2 regions of the Mesobacillus jeotgali genome follow, and region 1 is predicted to be linked to the other one. Evidence: riboswitches for the same ligand, from Rfam matches in the RefSeq annotation. Region 1 holds a riboswitch; the other holds the start of a gene.

The links. Region 1 has a riboswitch for cyclic di-GMP ahead of FOF60_RS04490 (DUF5667 domain-containing protein). Riboswitches for the same ligand answer to the same signal wherever they lie in the genome.
Region 2: linked by a shared signal. The riboswitch ahead of FOF60_RS22205 (DUF5068 domain-containing protein) and the one ahead of FOF60_RS04490 (DUF5667 domain-containing protein) in region 1 are both predicted to bind cyclic di-GMP.

The regions. Positions count from the first base shown of each region.
Region 1 is NZ_CP109811.1:898,749-906,503, forward strand. It holds gene FOF60_RS04475 (glycoside hydrolase family 18 protein) at 13-1,431, opposite strand; gene FOF60_RS04480 (QueT transporter family protein) at 1,673-2,158, opposite strand; PreQ1 riboswitch class I at 2,165-2,209, opposite strand; gene FOF60_RS04485 (pirin family protein) at 2,391-3,236, shown strand; cyclic di-GMP riboswitch class I at 3,304-3,387, shown strand; gene FOF60_RS04490 (DUF5667 domain-containing protein) at 3,477-4,757, shown strand; gene FOF60_RS04495 (FbpB family small basic protein) at 5,167-5,292, shown strand; gene FOF60_RS04500 (sporulation protein) at 5,313-5,711, shown strand; gene FOF60_RS04505 (protein kinase family protein) at 5,764-6,378, shown strand; gene FOF60_RS04510 (STAS domain-containing protein) at 6,658-7,506, shown strand; gene FOF60_RS04515 (GNAT family N-acetyltransferase) at 7,619-7,755, shown strand, end outside.
Region 2 is NZ_CP109811.1:4,351,639-4,359,393, forward strand. It holds gene pgaC (poly-beta-1,6-N-acetyl-D-glucosamine synthase) at 1-424, shown strand, start outside; gene pgaD (poly-beta-1,6-N-acetyl-D-glucosamine biosynthesis protein PgaD) at 434-802, shown strand; cyclic di-GMP riboswitch class I at 1,079-1,161, shown strand; gene FOF60_RS22205 (DUF5068 domain-containing protein) at 1,517-2,767, shown strand; gene FOF60_RS22210 (S-layer homology domain-containing protein) at 2,809-4,272, opposite strand; gene FOF60_RS22215 (S-layer homology domain-containing protein) at 4,480-5,097, shown strand; gene FOF60_RS22220 (polysaccharide deacetylase family protein) at 5,293-6,054, opposite strand; gene FOF60_RS22225 (endo-1,4-beta-xylanase) at 6,162-7,316, opposite strand; gene FOF60_RS22230 (sensor histidine kinase) at 7,681-7,755, shown strand, end outside.

The DNA of each region.
Region 1 (7,755 bases):
TTCAAACAGAAGCTATGTTAATTTTTTTATATTAAAGTTATCCTCCAGCAATGCCCAGTTTTGCGGGAATGGATAGCCGAGCACCCAGTAGCTGACGCCGCGCAGGTTGTACTGTTTGATCAAATCAAATTTTGCCTGGGCACTTCGGGCGTCTTCGAACCATACTTCGTGCTGCCGGCCCTGTTCATCGGTATAGCGGAAATATGGTGAGGCGGCCACTGTGTCATACTGGATCGCTGCTCCATATTTGATGGCGCGGCTGACTGCTTCCTGCGGACTGTATGTTTCAGCTTCCTGGCCCTGAACATGCGGGATGATCCAGTCCCTGGCATATAGCTGAAAGCCCATTAGAATCTTATTCCTTGGAATCGCAGTAACCGCATAATCAAGCACTCTGCGAATTTCATTCAAAGGTGAAACAGCCTGAGGTGAACCATAGCGGTATCCCCATTCATAGGTCATTAATACGACGAAATCTGCTATCCTGCCGTGTGCGGGATAATCATGCGCTTCATACAATAATCCTTTCTGGTCTGCCCTGACTTTCGGCGCAAGGGAAGTTGAAACGAAATAGCCTTCTTTATGAAGAGCATCAACGGCTTCCTGAAGAAATGTATTATAAAGCTCACGGTCGGCAGGAAGGACATTTTCAAAGTCGATATTAAGGCCCCGGTAACCTTTTTCACGCATGACGGAAAGGATATTATTAAGGAGAGTGGCGCGATTTGCTTCACTGGCGAGAACCTCATGGGCAATATTCTCTCCGGCTTCAGTGGCTGTAAAGTTGGTGATCGACATCATTGGCAGTGCCCCTTGTGCCAGTCCTGTCTGGATAGCTTCGGTATCATCCTTCATATAAAGGACAAGCGATCCGTCAGGCTGGATGACATAAGCGAACGGAGCGATATAGGTCATCAGATCGGCAACTTCGCCGACCAGCTCAATGGCCTTTTCGTCAGAATGGTAGGTAAAGGCATTGGATTCAATCGTTGGTTTAGGTTTTGGAATGACGAGAATCGTCCCTGGATACAGCAGATTCGGATTTTGGATTTGATTGGCCTTGATGATTGACTGTACGGTTACACCATAACGCTGGGAAATTTGCCATAGGGTTTCGCCACGTTGAATGGTGTGGCGGGCTGCGGGTATACGGAGAACGGTTCCAGGATAGATCAGAGCAGGGTTGGTGATGGCATTGGCCCGGATAATGGCATCTACGGTCGTTCCGTAACGCTGGGCAATTGACCACAATGCCTCACCATATTGAACTGAATGGAAAGCATCATAAGATGGAATAAGCAAAGCCTGGCCCACGGCCAATTGGTTTGGATTTTCCAGGCCATTAATTTCGCTGATTTGTGTTACGCTGACCTGATATCTGCTTGAAATCTGCCACAGAGCTTCCCCTCTTTGCACAACATGAATGATCATAATGAACCCCCTCAGGAAAAAGTCCTACAATATGCTATGAGCAAAAAAGGAATTATATGTTGAAGGAGGATCGTTTATTAATCTCTAAATAGGATTTGAAAAAAAATTTTACGGCGAGGAAATTGAAAAAACGAAAGAGAAGATATTAAAATCGCTGACTTGTATGGTGAAAATCTTGTTGGAAACTGGTTCAGCCCATAACAAAACGCATGGACACCCTGTCCATGCGTTTTCATCTATCTTAAACTAGTTTTTCAAGGTTTACTCGTTTGTGAATCGCAAGCATGACAGGTATACCTATGGCCATTACCGTGAATTCACCTGCAGCCGTTGTCAGCCATGTGAACCAGAATGGCAATTGGAATGCCAGGTTCAGTTCAATCGCAATCAGGAACATCGTGAACGTGAAGACTAATGTGTTCACAATCATACGGCCGATGATACTTTTAATATATTTGGCTGTGAAAATCGTAATCAGCAGGGATAATACTGACTGGCCGACTCCAAAGACGAGGTCATAGGCGACCATTGGCGAGAAAAGCAGGTTTGTTAAAAATACACCTAATACTATTCCGAAGAAATACTTCTTATTGAAAACAATCAGGTGATTAAACATTTCCGACACGCGGAACTGTACATTGGTAAAGCCAAATGGCTGGATGACGGCAGAAACGGCAATATATAAAGCAGCCAGAATCCCGTTCCGGACAATCGTTCTAGTATTCATTTTTCATCTCTCCTAGTTTTTTTACGTGGGATGGTTACGAACCACGTTATTTAAAAGCCAATTTAATATTATATAGGATAAAAGGCCTTCTCACAATATAATTTTTCTTAGAATAATAGATATTGGGCCAACAATGAATATCTCAGTTTAAAGTATCTTTATTTTAAAATATGTCGCGGGATTGTTATAATTTAGGGATAGTAACTACAGTTCGTTAAAAGGGGTTTTCAAAATGTTCAAAAGAGATGTCAATAAACATTGGACAGTTCAATATGAGGAAAGAGGGATGCCGCATGTCCAGGCAGGACTTGTGCTGAATCCCCAGAACTGGAGGGAATTGGACCCCTTCATTTTAATGGCGGAGGACTGGTTTAAGCGTGGTACTTTTTCCGATCACCCGCATCGCGGCTTCCAGACAATCACGTATATCATTGATGGCAGGCTAGAGCACATTGACAACCATGGCGGCCACAGCATCCTGGAGTCTGGTGACATCCAGTACATGAACGCTGGCAGTGGTGCGCGGCATGCTGAAGAGGCAGTAGACAATGACATAGCGCATACACTGCAGCTCTGGCTGAATCTGCCTAAGGATTTAAAAGGGACAACCACTTCTTACCAAAATGTGTATTCCGAACACGCTCCTGTAGTCCAGTTCGAAGGCGGTACCTTAAAGGTGTACTCAGGAGAAACTGCCGGAGTGAAAGGACCACTCGAACCACTGGTACCTTTTACCCTATCAGAAATTCAGCTGGCTGAGGGAGCGGAGTTCGCATATGAATTACCCGAAGGACATAACGCATTCCTTTACGTACTTTCAGGTGATATAGAGGCAGGTTCAAGCCAAACAAACCTTAAAAAGTCTTCCGCAGCAACATTGACCTTTAAAGACGGCGGCGAAGGCCTAAGTGAAATTTTACTAAAAGCAAATCAGCGATCCCGCGTTTTGGTATACTCCGGTAAGCCAATCAAAGAAGAAGTGGTCGCCTACGGACCGTTCGTGATGAATTCGATGGAGGAGATTCGCCAGGCTTACCGTGATTATCAGGAAGGGAAATTCGGCAAGGCGGCTGAATAACCTAAACTTTTTAAAACTTTCTATTTATTTTTCTCTGTCGAAAAAGTAAGATAAAAGTAGAATTAAAATCCGATAATGGCAAACCCAGGGAAATCTGGGGACGCAAAGCTACAGGGGCTAAAGTCATCGACCATGCCAGCCAGTTGCCGAAGATTCACATATCTTATGTATGTGCTGCTCTTCGGACAGCACTTTTTTTGTCGATTTTAATTCCAATATGGTAAAAGTGGAGGTATTGGAATGAAGAAGATTTTAGCATCAACATTATTGACAGGAATGCTGGCTTTTGGAACAGGAGTCTCTGCAGATGAGATAGTCGAAACGGTAGATCCGGGTACGACTCCTGACGAGTTTTTATTTACGTTTGATCAATTGTTTGAGGAATTGAAGATTCTGGTAACCTTCGATGATGAACAAGAAGCCCAGCTTTTGCTTGAATTCGCAAACGAGAGATTGGCTGAAGCCACAGCGATGTCAGCTGAAGAAAAAGCAGAATTCGTTCAAGCTGCCTTTGAGGAATACTTAGCGGCACTTGAGGAAGCCCAGGAAAAGGTAACGGAAGTGATTGTAGAAGATGGGACCGATGCTGAAGGGGAAGAAAGTCTGACGGAAGGGCTTGAAGAAGCATCTGAAGTTGAAGATGAGTTGACTGAAGAACTTGAGGATGAGCTGAAGGAAGAGGTTGAAGAAGCAACGGAACAAGCAAAGATCGTTGCTAATGTAGTGGAAGATTTGGACCAGGAAATGGTTGCTCAGCTGCGTGAACAGGAGTTGGGATATGGCCAAATCGCCCAAATCTTCTGGCTGGCAGAAGCAGCTGGTAAAACAGTAGAGGAAATCACTGCTTTATATACAGAAGAAAAGATCGGATTCGGCCAGGCAGCCAAGCAGCTAGGTGTCCATCCTTCGCAAATGAAAGGTCTCGCATCAGGCAAAAAACAGGAATCTGAAGAAGAAAAAGATGAAGATACAGAAACTGATGAAAATACCGATGCGTCCGAAAAAGAGAGCAACACAGAAGATACCGAACAGCAAGTGGAGGAAACTGAAGCTGTAAATGAAAATGAAAGTGATGAGACAGCCACTGAAAATTCCACTGTCGAGCAGGTAAGTGCTGCTTCAGCACAAAGTATTGCAAAAGATGAAAAGAAGTCTGAAGAGAAGCAAGCTATAGCATCGAAAAATGCCGAAGAAAAACAACTAGAGAAAGAAAAGAAAGCAGAATCCAAGCAAAAAGAGGCAGCCGAAAAAGCTGAAGAGCAACAAAAGGAAGCTGCCAAAAAAGCTGAAGAGCAACAAAAAGAAGCTGCTAAAAAAGCTGAAGAAAAAAAGCGTGAAGAAGCTAAAAAAGAAGAAGAAAGAAAGCGTGAAGAAGCCAAGGAAGAAGAAGAAAGAAAACGTGAAGAAGCCAAGAAAAATAAAGAAAAACAAGAAGATGAAGCCAACGAAGATGATGATGAGCAGGACGATGAGGGTGATGAAAAGGGAAACAAGGAAAAAGGCAAAAATAACGGTAAGTAAAAGTTATCAAGAGTCAATGCTAGAACACTACCTCCCAGTTTGATTCCAATCAATTGACGGAATGCGCACTGTCATGTATCATAATCGTATACATTTGAATAGTTTCTCCTAAAGGGGAGTAGCTTTCACAACAGAGTCGTCATTACGGAGATCACTCCCGGCTTTGTTGGCAACGATAGTTGTTAGCAAGACCTTTGCCATATTTGGTGAAGGTCTTTATTTGTTTTCAGACCTTCACCTGAGCGGGTGAAGGTATTTTTATGGGTAACCTTATAAGATCAAAAAAAAGGGTTTCCCACAAGCATGTGCAAGAGCAAGGAATGTAGAAACATTTTATAAATCTTCTATAGATATAAAGAGGCATTTTCCTAACGATCAACATAAATTTAAGTATTGGAGTGTGGATGTTGTGAAGAAATTAAAGATTAGTTTTAATGAGCTTGTCAAAAAGAACAAGGAAGAATTGTTAGCAGACCAAAAGCGGATCGAGATAATTGAGAAGCGGCTTGATGACAAATACACCAATCCAAAATAGTTAATAGACGGAGGAACAGGATGTTATTAAGGAAGTATATGTCTTTGCTCGGAGTAGGATCCGCCCAGATTGACCTGATTTTGGAGAAGGATGTTTTAATCCCTGGGGAGTCAGTGAATGGAAAATTCTTGATCAAGGGCGGAACGGTTGACCAGGACCTGCAGTTGATTGAGTGTGCTCTTGTCATGGTTAACCTGAAGTCGGAAGCTGAAAAGGTACTGGATACTGTAACAATTGATGTGCCGTTAAGGATCCAGCCGAATGGGAATGATGATGTGCCGTTCACCTTCCTGCTGCCAGATGATGTTCCTCCTTCAAATAAGGATATTTCTTATCATTTTAAAACCAAGCTTGTTTTTAAGCAGGGAACAGAAAGCTGGGATGAAGATATGATCAAGGTGGTAAAAGGGAATCAGTGAGTATGAAAAAACCTTTTTCACCTTTTAGGGAAATAGAGAAGGGAGCAATAGAATGAATCAATATGGACACTTGGCAAACAGTGTTGTTTATTCAATCCGAGGATCAAAAGCAGCTTTAGTTCATAAAGATTCATCACTAAAGCTGGTTGGAGAAGGTAGAAGTGCATTCGCTTTCAGAATCAAAGGAACGGATCTTGTTTTAAAGGTTTTTTTTCCACAGTTTGAAAAGGTTGCAGCAGAAGAAGCGGGGATTTATAAGGAGCTTGCTGGAAATCCCTTTTTCCCTGCTCTTCATGAATCGGGAAGTAATTATCTGGTAATGGATTATGTCCGGGGTATGACACTCTATCAATGCTTGGTGAATGGCATGCCGATTGCCGCGGGCCACATTGAGGAAGTCGATCAAGCCCTTAAGCTTGCAAGAGAGAAGGGATTGAACCCATCCGACATACATTTGCGGAACATTATCATCACTCCAGATGATGAAGTCAAGCTTATAGATGTAGCTCGATTCAGGCAGACAAAGCGATGTTCCCAGTGGGAGGACTTAAAAACTGCCTTTTATAAATTTTACAGGCATGACCGCTTTCCGAAAAAAATGCCAGAACCTGCTATGAATATAATTGCTTTTATTTATAAAAAAGGACTGCTGCCATCTATTAATTAATGCATGGCTGCAGTCCTCTTTTTATTTTTCTCGATGAGCTTTCTACGAAGCAAGGTATAAGAAACAGTCTTTATTCATTACATATTCCTGTACGGAGCGCCAGAAGGCAAAAAAGCTGCCTCACTCGTCTAGCAGAACAAGATGGCCCATGGGCTATAAGTTCAAAAACTTGTCCTGCATTCTGAACCTGCGTTATGATGGTTTATAACAGTGCATTTTGGAAGATAAATTGTAGAAGCATATATATTAAATTGTCATTGAACACATGGAGGAATCTAAATGACCACAGAACTGCAAGCATTAGGAGAAGCAATTGTCAGCAGGAAGCATGAAATCGCTAAGGCTGTTCACGAAGATAGGTATTCTGAAGCAGTTTTAACGGAAGCACAGAAATATGACCTTGGAAAAATTGAACAGCAGATTCTTGAGATCCGAGCGAACTTCATTGAAATTTTCGGCCAGGCATTGATTGAACATGAAGACCAGGAGAAGGTTTTTGGGGAAATTACAAACTGGGGAAAAGAAACCGGAGAGTATATTTACAAACTCGGTGCATCATTAGATGAAGCACTAAAAGATACAAGCTATTACAGAGAGCATATCTGGAAAGCAATCAAAGAAGAAGCGAAGGATATGTCCGCTTCTGCCATCTTTGGTGTATTAGATATAATTGATCCATTAATGGACCATGCTATATACAGCTTCAGCCTAACGTTTGTCGACGCGCACCAAAAGAGCCTTGAAAATGCCAAAACAGCGTTGCTGGAACTGTCAGTGCCAGTCGTCCCATTAATGCCTGGAGTCGGTGTATTGCCTCTTGTCGGGAACGTTGATACTGAAAGAGCCCAGCTATTGATGGAAGAAACATTGGACCAGGCTGTAAAACTCAAACTTACTCACCTCATCTTTGATGTGTCCGGGGTAATGATTGTGGATACGATGGTTGCGGACCAGCTGTTCAAGGTCATCAACGCCCTGTCACTTGTAGGGGTACAAACAATCATGACCGGTATCCGTCCAGAGGTTGCCCATACAATGGTAACGCTTGGTCTGAACCTTGAGGGCATTATGGTGAAATCAAATCTTCATCAGGCATTCAAAGAGATCCAGACTCTGCAAAATGCATAGATTCGAAAAAGCTGCTCAGGCAGCTTTTTTTGCGGTCAGAATAAAGAGGATTTGTCTTTCAAAAAGAGAATATCAAAAGGATAAATTTCTAATTAATAATGGAGGCAAAACTATGGCTGAGCTGATTTTTCGTACGGTTGAAAAAAGAGATATTCCAGATTTATACCATCTGATGACACGATACATTGTCGAATTTTACAAGAAACCCAAGCCTGAAGAAGCTCAACTGATTCATTTAATTCAACATGT
Region 2 (7,755 bases), 1.4 Mb from region 1:
GGGCGGTATCGAGGTCACCCTCCGCCATATGGATATCTTTCTCGACTGGCGTCAGCGGAGGCTGTATCCTGTCTATCTCGAGCAGGTGCTGAGCGTTCTTTGGTCAATCACCTGGTTTGTCTCGCTGCTCATTATGCTGTACAGATACTTTTTCCATCAGGAATTCATCATGCCAACTTTGTGGATCGGAAACTATCTATCTATCATTTGTCTGCTGCAATTCCTCGTCGCCCTATTCATTGAGAAGAAGTATGAAAAAGGAATCTTGAAATACATGCTTTGGGGAATCTGGTACCCAATCCTTTACTGGCATATCAATGCCCTGCTTGTGATCAGGGCGCTCCCAAGAGGGCTAAAGATCCTCAAGAAAAACAAAAAACAGTTCGCAACCTGGGAAAGTCCTGACCGCGGACTCCATTTATAAGGAGACAACATGATCATAAACAACAAGCAGTCCAAACCGCGAAAACTCATAGATCTTCTCTTCACCTTGTTCGGCTGGGCATTTCTCGCATTGTTTCTGTATAACTTCATTACTCATTACGAAGGTACCCTGGATTTCACCTTCCTTGAACTGAATTTAGCTAATGCGAATTCAATTATCCTTATCACCATCCTCGTGGTGATCCTGAGTGCCGCTTTCCTCAGCTGGTGGAGTTCCTATAACAGGCGCAAATACGGACCGCTTAAAAGAAGGACCTTCCCGCCTCAGACAGGCGAAAAAGAACTGGCTGAGTATTTTCAGGTGACCGAAGACGAACTGGGTATAATCCAAGACAATAGTTATATTGATCGGAAGTAAAATTAGCGAGAACACATTGTTTTTTCGGAAACCATTCCAATGTACGTATTGAACTGCACCTCCATAGTAACCACCCTATGGAGGTGTTTTTGTCATCGGCCATTTAAATTGACAATAAACATCCCTTTTTAAACCTAATCTTCTTTATTACCTCATACCAATTCCTCACTAGTCAGTAAGACTCATTTTCAAAAAATACAGCAGTTTCCTGTTTAACCGGCTACTCAACCGGGAAAGAAAGTTCATAGTGCATTTATTCATTTCAGAATTTTCTTTATGTCTTAAGGGCAAAATTGCTGAAAGGCAATGACGCAAAGCTATAGGGGCTAAAGCAAAAACTACGCCTGCCAGCTGCCATCAAACTACATAGTAAAAGGGGATTTATTTGATGTCGACAATCTACCAGCACCTCACACCAGAAGCCAAGCTCAGGAGAAAAAAACGAAACAAAGCTATTATGTACGCCTCCCTCATTCTCCTATCTATTATACTTAGCGCATTAGTCACACTACTTGCCAACCAAATCTAAGGGTGACAGGCACCATCCAATTATTGGATGGTGCCTGTCACTTTTTTTAATTTGGGCCTTTCTTCTCATTTTTGGTAAATAAATGTAAATTATTCGATATTTCACACATCTTTTCTATATAATGGAAAAGTCATTTGCAAAAGACCTATATTGTATGGTCTGTACAAAAGAAAGGGTTGTGAATTATGGATCAAAAAAAGTTTGTATGGGTACTGTTTTCGTTGATGCTTGTCTTAAGTGCTTGTGGAAATGATGAAAAAGCTTCGAAGGCAGAGGCTGAAACGAAACCGAAAACGGAAGACAAGGAAGAAGCGAAAGAGGAAAAAGAAGATTCAGAGGAAAAAACTGAGTCGTCAGCTAGTTCTAATGGCGAACTAAACCCGGCGATCGCTGAGGAAACAGAGGGAAATATAGAGGTTGTCTTCACAAACAATGATGCTAAATATACTCATGATATGAATGGTTTCAAGGTTTCGGTCGATGGATATGAAATTGCAAAGGTGACTGACATAAATGATAGCACGAAAGTATGGTTTGACGATCAAACAGAAGGATATGTCGTTACTGCTAAAGTCACTATTGAAAACGGAACAGACAAAAAAATGTGGTATTCGAACTACCACCGTCTGCAGCTGGCGAATGATTTTGATTTTATCCAGTCAGACGGGAGTAACTTGATTCCGGAAGAACAGAAGATTTTTATGATCAAGCAGAATCAAGATGATTTTACCTTATACGAGCCAAAGGAAAAGGTATCTGGAATGGTGACCTTTGCCCTAACAAATGAAGAGTTTGAGAGAATGAAGACAGTAAAGCCGAAGTACATAATCGAGGGTGGAGTGGCTGATAATGATAGCTTTGAAAATAGCTATCTGCAAAATTCACAATCCTACGATTTTGTTTACAACGATGAGCAATCCAAGCAGGTTGCCTCCCAGCAGGAATTCTACCAGGACCGTTTGACTTCTGATAACTGGGCTGATAAGAAGATGATCTTCGAGAAGAGCGGAATCAATGAGACCCAGCAAATTGGCGATGTAAAGGTGACACTTGACGGTGTACAGTACACGGAAATCATCCCAACAGAAGCCAACAAAGAGATGTTCACTGACTTCGGTGAAAACGGTATAACAGCACTGACAGTGAAAGTGAATATCGATAACCAATCAAGTGAGGCAGTCAGCATTACCAACCTTGGCACAATCCTGAATATTGATGATAACCGTGCACGTTACTTCAGCCAGGGTATCGCTGAGCCAAGCCAGCCGCTCGAAATCGCAGCAGGCCAGCAAGGTGAAAAACTGCACGTCTTCCTATTCAGAAAAGACGAATTCGACCTGTACAAGAAATTCACCCTAGAATTCGGACCGTTTATAGGGAAAGACGGCAACGAAGCCTTCAAAGGAAAAACCGCCACCTTCAACCTGCCAAGATAAAGTTCAGGCACCATCCATTTATTGGATGGTGCCTGTTATCTTTATTTGATATATGGTGATGCAATGTAGCCGATTTTTCTTGTATTGACGTCCTCGACGAGGTACCATACAAAATGATTTGCGGATTTTGAATTTTGATCGGCCATTGGTTCGCCGATTATTTTCACCCTAGAACCTGTGGTTATTGCAATTTCAGATCCACTTCTTGAAGGAATCGCACGCAGGCGGTTTGAATCGTATGTCACAATGTCCCCTACTTTGAAAAATTGTGTTGACGGAGTCAGGTCAGCTGCGTTCAACTGATATGATTTTTTAAGGAACTTGATTGGTGTTCCTGTATTCGGATCGTACTGGAAGTCTTCCTTTTTCAAATCCAGCTTATCAATATTGGTTTCAAGCTGTGGATCGCCTGCATAGAGGTTCCCTTTATCCAAAATGTCAAAAACCAATTCTTGATAAGCTAACGTATTCCTTTGTCCAGTTGCCTGTACTACAGGACTGTTCTTAGGAACAATGCCATTATAGGCCATCACAGCAAAATACCAGCTTTCAAGCATCTTAGGGTCATGGTTATTGATTTTCGGCAGATCGGAACGATCGTAAAACGCCGTTGTCAAAAAGTTAACACCTGCTTTGATGTTTTCCTTCACATTGTATCCCAGTTGTTGTTCAGTGTAGCCAGCCTTGTTAGTAATTTGCATCAAGCCAATGCCGCCATCACCATTTGAGTTCTTTAGTGGATTTCCATCAACAAACTGTACCCAGCCGCTTTCCTTCTCGGCAACTGCCTTAACAATTTCCGGCGGAACATTTGAATCTCTTGCCACTTCCGTAATCAAGCAATTGATTGTCTGTGGATCTGGATTTACCGTTGAGTTTGGATCGTAATCACATGCAGTTCCGAATCTATTAATAGTTTTGAACAGCAAAGTCGCAAAATCACCACGTTTAATCTCATTTGTTGCTCCGAAACTATTAGCAGATATCCCTTTGGTGATACCAGCAGCATAAATTGCATCAATATAGTCAGCGAATGCGCCAGTCGCATCGGTAAATGGTGAATTCTTCACATTCAGCGGGATGTTATAAGCTTTAACAAGAATCTTAGCCATATCTCCTCTTGTCAACTTTTTACTGGTTAAGAATTTACCGCCAGATCCGCTTATTATACCTCGGTAAGATAGATTATTCACCGCGTTGGTATATTGCCCATCAACGTCTGGAAAGCCAGCATCTGGAGCAGTTTCATTTTCTAGTCCTAGTGCTCTTGCAATCATAATTGCTGTAGTACCGCGCGTCATACTATCATTTGTACCATACAGATTTCCAGTTCCCTTTACAATCCCATTAGAATTAAGATATTCAACCGATGATAGATATTTTTCTGGTACATCATCAAACGGCAAAGCCGCTTCAGACGCAGACGGAGCAGCTACGCTTGCCATCACTACAGCAGCAGTTCCGGCTGCCAATAGCTTTTTGTAAATAGATTTATAGATTGCCATTACTTCTTCCCTCCTAGATGAGTGTTTTAAATATGTAGATAGAGAATATTTCCTCTTATTCCATCTATCAGTCTACTAGAATTGGAAGGATAATGGAAGGATAAAAGAGCTTAAGTTTTATATCATAATGCCTTATCGTTATACAATTTAAGTATCGAGATGATAAGGTAAAGAAAGATGGTAAATAAATGGTAAGGAGGAGGAGTAATGAATAAAATAACTCGGATTTTGTTAAGCGCTATGTTATCCTCAAGCCTCTTTGTATTCAATGGTGAAGCAAAAGCCAGCTCATTTAGTGACATCACCAATCACTGGGCAAAGGAAGAAATGGAGTATTTGGTGCAGAAAGGGATTATTGGTGGCTATGCGGACGGAACTTTCAGGCCGAATGAAATTGTCACCCGCGCTCAAGCTGCCATTATGATTGGCCGTGCAAAGGGAATACCTGGGGAACAGCCGGTTGACACAAGGTTTCCTGATGTTCCAGCGAGTGTAACGGGTTCTGGCTATATTCATGAGTTGGAACTAATCGATGTACTGACCGGATTTGGTGACGGCACCTATCGCCCGCATCAACCAGTAAACCGGGGAGATGCAACCGTTCATTTAATCAGATCCGCACTTGCTCCATCAGATCAGCAGCCATATCCTGAAAATCCTTTTACAGATGTTTCATTAAGCCAACTGTCAGGACCTTTCGTCATCATCGCTTACCATAACGGCATCGTAGACGGTTTTGCAGATAAAACATTCCGTCCATATGAGCCGATTACTCGGGCTCAATTTTCAGTCTTTCTATCACGGTCTTTGCAAAAAATAAACTAAGCGGAGAAATCTCTGTCTTACACTTATGCTAGAAGCTCGTCTGTTTAAACAGCCGAGCTTCTTATTGGCTTCCCCCTGAAAGTTTTACCAATGGAGGCAGCCGATTTGCTTTTTCTATCATCAGTGTCTATATTTTCAAACATAAAAAGCCTGCCAAAGGGTAACCCCCATGGCCGACTCTACTCTCCATTTAATTTAATACCCCGTCTCTACCATTCTAATGAAATCCCCTAAAGTATGTTCTTGCAGGATCATAATCCGAGGCAGTTCATATCGGTCACTTTGATCTGTGCTGAGTCCGCCGCCTACTTTGAATGCGCCTTTAAACCCTAGTTCCTCTAAAACGGAGATTGTATCGGCATTATAGCTTCCATATGGATAGGCGAAGGTATTTGTTGTTCTGCCTGTTAACTTTTTAAGGGCATTCGTTGCTTCGTTGATTTCTGTGTATTGCTGCTCCCTAGTTAGATCGGCAAGCGCTGGATGTGTTACGGAATGATTTTGGATATCTACCCCGTTCTCCATTACTGTCAGAAGTTCATCTGAAGTCATATTCCAGCTTCCATCCACCCAATTGGACACCGTGAATTGAGTCGCCTTCATCCCATACTTCTGCAGGACTGGATAGACATACGGATAAAAATCATTTGAATTGTCATCAAACGTCAGGAGAATTGGCTTATTTGGCATCGCCGCTTTTTTATCAAGGATGTTAAAGTATTGCTTCATTGTTAAAGTGCGGTAGCCATTTTCATGAAGATAAGCCATATGCTTTTCAAATTCTTCCAGACTGAATTGATAAGGATTATTCGGGTCTGGATCAGGTTTCACGACATGATAAAGCAAGACAGGAATTTCAACCTGTTCAGTTTGTTTAGCGTTGGCTGGCAGCTGGAATTGAGTACTTGCAATTAGTAATAGGATCAAAGCCATAAACAGTCCTTTAAATTTTTTCATCCGCACCGTTCCCTCCTATTTTTAGCTGCATCCACTTTGTTGTTTAAAACAACAAAGTGGATGCAGGAATTCCCAAGGAAATGCAATCTATTAAGCTATTTATTCTTTTAGTCAATAATAGCCCAATAAGCCGGCTTGGCATTGTATTCAGTATCGAATACAAATGGCGCGTCTACTCCCACTCCATCATTGTACTGTTCGGCACGGTCATTCAGCCAAGTATGGTTATCGGCAACACCCCAGAATGTCACACTGCTAATCTTGTCTCCCAGACTTTCATAAAGTTCGAACAGCTTATCATAGCGTTCTGCCTGGCGTTCGAATTCGAATTCTGGAATTTCATTATAAGATGGATAAGCAGGTCTTGGCGGCCATCCATAGAGGCTTACATCTAGCTCTGTAATTTGATTGTCAAGGCCTAACTCAGCAAACATGTTAATGGAATCTTCCATTTCCTGAAGAGATGGCCAGCCGATTTGGATATGTGCCTGATGCCCAACTCCATCGATCGGAACACCCTCTTCAACTAGTTCCTTCACCAGATTATACAAGTGGGTTCTCTTCGGTTCTACCTCAGTGTTGTAGTCATTGATGTAAAGCTTGGCGTCCTTTGCGGCAAAGCGATTCGCCGTTTCAAAAGCAACCTTGATATACTCTTTACCTGTAATTTGGTACCATGGAGATTCTCGTAAGCCCTCTTCGTTAGGCGCATACTCATCAATTACTTCATTGACAACATCCCATGAGCTCACATCATTTTTATAGCGCTTGACGACCGTTTTAATATGAGTTTCCAATCGTTTTAGCAATAGCTTTTTGTTCTTTTCACGCTGCTTAGGATCTGTTTCATCGACCATAGGGTTTCCTTCTTTATCCAGGAAGAACCAATCAGGGACCTGACTGTGCCAGATCAGCGTATGAAAACGCAGTTCCATGTCATTTTCTTTCGCAAACTTAACGATTTTATCCGCTTCCTCAAAGTTGAACTTCCCTTCTTCAGGCTGGATATTAATCGGTTTCATGACATTCTCGGCCACAATGCTGTTAAAATGACGCTTTAGGACATCAGCGTCCTTTCCTTCGAGCATGCTAGGCTCAACGGCTGCCCCAATATCGAATGAATCTGCATACCTTTCATCAAGTTCCACTTCGACATCCAGTGCACTCACCGGTTCAGCTGCTGCAACATTGGATAATCCGGCAGGTAAAAATAGGGCCAAAGCCAGTCCAGTAAGAAATGGTTTACGCAATACTTTTAACATATTAGGAGTTCCCCGCTTTCTAAAATTGTTTTTTAGCATTTTACACAGTTCTAACGAATTCTCCCCCCTCAATCAGTTTACTTGGTCAGGAACATAAGAAAGGGCTTTCATAGAGGTGTAAAAAAATAGGCAGCAGTTACCTGACGTAAGAAGATTATATCAGCACTAAACTTTGTTTATCCACTTAATAAACTAATAATTTAAAGTTTTCTCTAAAAATGATAAAATAGGACTAGATGGAAAATAAGCCATTTGCATCCTGAATTTTTGTACATTTTACCTGAAATAGACATATCAACAGCGATTAGGAAAGGAGATATAATAGTAAATACAAATACTCATAGAAAAGAAAGGCGAACTCCCCGTGCTGAAACAACTAAAAAAGTGGAACACATTACGCAACCAGATTCTATTTATCTTTTTGATTGTCATGGTCATT